Regions from separate parts of the Scytonema sp. PRP1 genome, predicted to be linked through region 1. Evidence: predicted binding sites of a transcription regulator. Region 1 holds the regulator's gene; the other holds the start of a gene.
The links. The regulator NtcA, encoded in region 1, controls nitrogen genes in cyanobacteria. The targets are predictions, from matches to a motif close to TNTGTANNNNNNNNTACANA.
Positions count from the first base shown of each region.

Region 2: V5G28_RS26465 (DUF2605 domain-containing protein) is a predicted target of NtcA. The motif match lies at 1,246-1,265, and genes of this name have one in related genera.

Region 1 is NZ_JBAHYJ020000123.1:134,676-137,089, forward strand. Features, by position in the region: gene fabI (enoyl-ACP reductase FabI) at 1-616, opposite strand, end outside; gene ntcA (global nitrogen regulator NtcA) at 1,144-1,815, shown strand; gene V5G28_RS32870 (DUF3084 domain-containing protein) at 2,031-2,414, shown strand, end outside.
Region 2 is NZ_JBAHYJ020000099.1:34,318-36,731, forward strand. Features, by position in the region: gene V5G28_RS26455 (amylo-alpha-1,6-glucosidase) at 1-26, shown strand, start outside; gene V5G28_RS26460 (DUF2973 domain-containing protein) at 152-484, opposite strand; gene V5G28_RS26465 (DUF2605 domain-containing protein) at 829-1,146, opposite strand; gene thrS (threonine--tRNA ligase) at 2,396-2,414, shown strand, end outside.

The sequences.
Region 1 (2,414 bases):
AAATGCCTCCTACAGCACTAGAGGCTAAAGTCCGAATCGGACCGGCAGAGATGGCATTCACTCTGATATTTACAGGACCCATCTCAGCTGCTAAGTATCGCACGCTCGCTTCCAACCCTGCTTTGGCAACTCCCATCACATTATAGTTGGGAATTGCCCGCACACCTCCTAGGTAGGTGAGAGTGACGATACTTCCTCCCTGTGTCATCAAAGGTTTAGCATATCCGGCGAGTTGCACTAGGGAGTAGGTACTGACCTCTAAAGCTAGATTGAAGCCAGAACGGGAGGTTTGGCTAAAATCTCCACTTAGATCATCTTTGTTGGCATAGGCAAGGCAATGGATAAGAATATCTAAAGACCCCCATTTAGCGCTAATCGTATCGAAGGTAGATTTAATCTCCTCGTCGTTCTGGACATTACAAGGAAGAAACAAACTAGGGTTTAGCGGTTCTACCAGTTCTGCGACTTTTTTCTCCATTTTGCCTTTCTCATCTGGCAAATATGTAATGCCTAGGTTAGCTCCTGCTTTGTGTAGTTGTTGGGCTATCCCCCAGGCGATCGAGCGGTTGTTTGCGATTCCCGTTACTAAGGCATTTTTTCCGGTGAGATCCAGCATAGAAATTCTTAATGTGAACATTCATGCTTGAGCATACTAGAATCTGACACCAATTTGTCTTTGTTTTGGGTACTATTTGCAAACATGATTTTTCAGTAAACTTTTGATACAACACAATTCACACTTAATTTTTAAGACATGGTCAACATATAGCGGTTATTAATGATTGTCTCGTCTTGCGGTAGCTGGTTGAAAGTAGGTAGTAGATAGTAGGTATTAGGTAGTCAATAGGATTTTTCTCCCTATCGGCCACATACCATTATCAAGAACCTTTTCATACCTTCAATAGAATTACTATGTCTATTTTTTTTACTTCATAAAACTTTTGAAAAGAAGTTTTGTAATTAACTATTAAAAAGGACTAGATCTAAAGACTAAAAATTATGTATTATGATGAACAAATAACTGTAAGGCAAAGATGATAAGTATAGGAAAGTACAAAAACGTTGACAATGTGTGATTGATTTTTCAGGTGTATTCTTAGGGAATCGGTTTTAGTTTTTCCGGCATTGGGTAGGGGAAGGGAGATGATAGTGACACAAGATAAAGCCCTAGCAAATGTTTTTCGTCAGATGGCAACCGGAGCGTTTCCGCCGGTTGTGGAAACATTTGAACGCAATAAAACCATCTTTTTCCCCGGCGATCCTGCCGAACGAGTGTATTTTCTATTAAAAGGTGCCGTTAAACTCTCCAGGGTGTATGAAGCAGGAGAAGAAATAACCGTAGCACTGCTGCGGGAAAATAGTGTTTTCGGCGTCTTGTCCTTGCTGACAGGAAACAAGTCAGATAGGTTTTACCATGCGGTTGCTTTTACATCTGTAGAATTGCTGTCAGCACCAATTGAACAGGTGGAACAAGCGCTAAAGGAAAACCCAGAATTGTCAATGTTAATGCTGCGAGGATTATCTTCGCGGATTTTACAGACAGAAATGATGATAGAAACACTCGCTCACAGAGATATGGGTTCTAGGTTGGTGAGTTTTTTGTTAATTCTTTGTCGTGATTTTGGCGTTCCTTGTGCAGATGGAATCACAGTTGATCTGAAGCTATCTCATCAAGCGATCGCTGAAGCCATTGGTTCAACCCGCGTTACCGTCACTAGGTTACTAGGTGACTTGCGCGAGAAAAAGATGATTTCCATACACAAGAAAAAGATTACTGTTCATAAGCCTGTTACCTTAAGTCGGCAATTCACCTAAAAAAGTTTTGAGTTCGGAGTCCTGAGTTATGAGTAAGATAAAAAAGTCAGAAAAAAGAACTCAAAACTTAGGGCTCAAAACTCAGACCTTTCTTGGATTGGAATAAGGATAGGTGAAAATTGAGTGAACTCAATGCTTGCCTTTTTCCCAATTTCCCACAGATAATGACTGGAAGTAGTAGGCTGTATCTGGAAGGATTTCGTCGGTAGCTGAAGATGACCACCGGGTACATCCTAATTTTGGCAATTTTAATTGTGGGAGGCGTGATTGCCACCGTAGGCGATCGCATTGGCACAAGAGTTGGCAAAGCGCGGCTCTCACTGTTCAAGCTGCGTCCTAAAAACACCGCAGTACTGGTAACGATTTTGACAGGAACTTTGATCTCGGCATCTACCCTAGCAATTTTATTTGCTATTGACGATGGTTTGCGCACAGGAGTGTTCGAGCTAGAGGATATTCAAAAAGACCTCAGGCGCAGACGCGAACAACTGAACACAACAGCAAAACAGCTAGAAGACACTAAAGGAGAGCTAGAGCAAGCTCGAAAAGAACAAAAGGCTCAAGAAGAACGCTTGCAGCAGACGAATCAGTCCTTGCAG
Region 2 (2,414 bases), on a different contig from region 1:
ACCTCCGGGTCGTTATCGAAGCGTAAAATCAGGAAGTGGGGAGTAGGAACTGGGGGCTGTTAACCCGGAATGGGAAGATGCTCTTGACTACCGCTATACAACCAGTCCCTTTTCTTCCCCAATACCCAATCCCTAATCCCCAGTCCCTGCTTTAGCCTTCTTCTTGTTGATTCTCACTTCTGTGCCCAGGAGAAGCTTCGTAAAGCGCATCTAGTTTTTGGCGTGCGTCTTCAACGTTAATCGAACGCATCACCAGAAGCGGCTCTTTAATTAAGTTACCAGCAGCATCTAATAACTCTGGATGCGGTTTAAACTGCTTGGTTGATGAACTATAGGGATATCTACCCTGATTTTCAATCGCTGCGGATCTGGGTGGATAAATCCGCTCTCTATCAAAACTGAACATAATCAGGTTGCGAATTAAGTTAGCAACAGCTATAAAAGCTAGGATGGTAAAAGCAAGAATGTAAAGCAGGTGTAACATCGTTTTTCCTCCAGAGTTCGCAGATTTTAAAGCTATATCTTGTAAAGTTTTGCTTAGTTGAGTTGGTTGATGCTGTTAATTACGGTGATGCTGAATGGTTAACGCAATCTTATGCGCTCATACTCTTTATAAAAAGGGGAATTTTTAACCTAGGGGAGAGTGCGGTGGTAACATAATATACATCACTTCCTATCTCAGATGATGTCAAAAAATTTTTTCTATCTCACTTACATACCGTCTTGAGTAGTGCTAATTCTGCCACCATTCACAAAGTAACGTACCCAGATAACATAGTTTTGAGCCTCGCTCCGCTTCAAAGCTAGGCGTGAGCGGTGGAAACCGCATCAGACTTCTCGCGCTTGACGGAAGCGCATCGCCACATTCCAACATTGTGTTACTAATTGATGCCAAGGCGCTAACGTTGCCATATCAATACCGACTTGTCCATCAGTTGCACTAAACAGCATCTTTGCTGTGTTCACTTCCTCTTGCGCTTTCTTGACTCGGGTTAGTAAGTCAGATTGTTCATGTTGACTCATGAATGACAGCTGTTCTGTTTCCAGAAAATCGCGCGATCGCGCAAACCAGTACTGAAAATCTTCTAACAGCGGTTGCAAAACTGTTTTCAGCAGTTCAGATTCTGGTAAATTCGAGTTTCGCATAAATGAGAAGGATATTCCTAACTTTCTTACTAATATTAACTCTATTTAAGATTCTTAACATTTCTCTCGTCTCTCTCATAAGTTAGAAAATTTTCATTCTTTGTAACATTATTTACACACTCTATATTATATAAACTTCTCTAGGCTATTGTACAGATACCCAAGGGGGATCTCAAAAAACCTGTTTATATTAGAGACAAAAAAACTGAGAATTTACTAATATATATGTATTAGTTGACACTTAATGAATCAGATGAGACCTCGGTTGCTCAGTGAATGTATGCAAAGCCAATCGAGAAAAACCCGAATGGTTTTCTCATCATTCCCCTAACAGGCAGTTAACAAAGTGTGCATAAACGTTTTGGCGCTTCCCCTATTGCAATTCCTGTTGCCCAAAAGACTAGGTAATGAAAAAAAACAAGCAATGGCGGCAATGTAAAGTTAAATTAATGTAAGATTATCTCACAATTAAAGCTAAACTTGTAAAATATTAGATACAAATCTAGATTTCAAACAAGACACTTGCATGGCTGGCTTTTGTGAAAAACAAAATATCCGAAGTACATACAAATCACTCTTAGTCATCAATCAGAAGTTTGTTTTTATTGTTTATTAGAAATCGTTAACTTCATCATTGAAATATTAAGTTAAACCAACAGGAATTAAAGTGGTTATATTTAAAGAAGAGCCACATACATCAAAATGTCTGGCAATGCGAGCAAACACTTCAATGAGTACAGCGAAGTCTTGGTTCGGTAGGAATCTACTTTGCTGGTGAGGTTGGCGCTTTAACAGTGAACAGTGAACAGTGAACAGTGAACAGCTACCTACGCAGTTATCAGTTAAATACGAGTGGTCGCGCGTCCCCCACCAAGAGCACCTTTATGCGTTGGTGACGGGTCGCGCATCCCCCACCATACGCCGTCAGGACTGATAACTGATAACTGATAACTGATTTAAGTGCTCCGAAGTCTTCTAACCATGAGCGATAAGCATTCTCTATAAAAAACTGACTGTTTATTGATACATAGGTAGTAAATGACATGATAACTTATTAAAAATAGATATTATGAAGGAAGGCATAAGCATCAATATATGATTAATGAATCGAGTTCATCCTGCTCAAGGAATAAAAATTGGTAAAAAGAAAAATATGACAAAACTGAAAAGTAGCCCCACTTTAGTTTTGGGGAAAATTTTTTCATAACTCCAACCCATACATTATCTTTTACAATCACTTTGCCAGCCAATGGTACAGCAGCAGATGT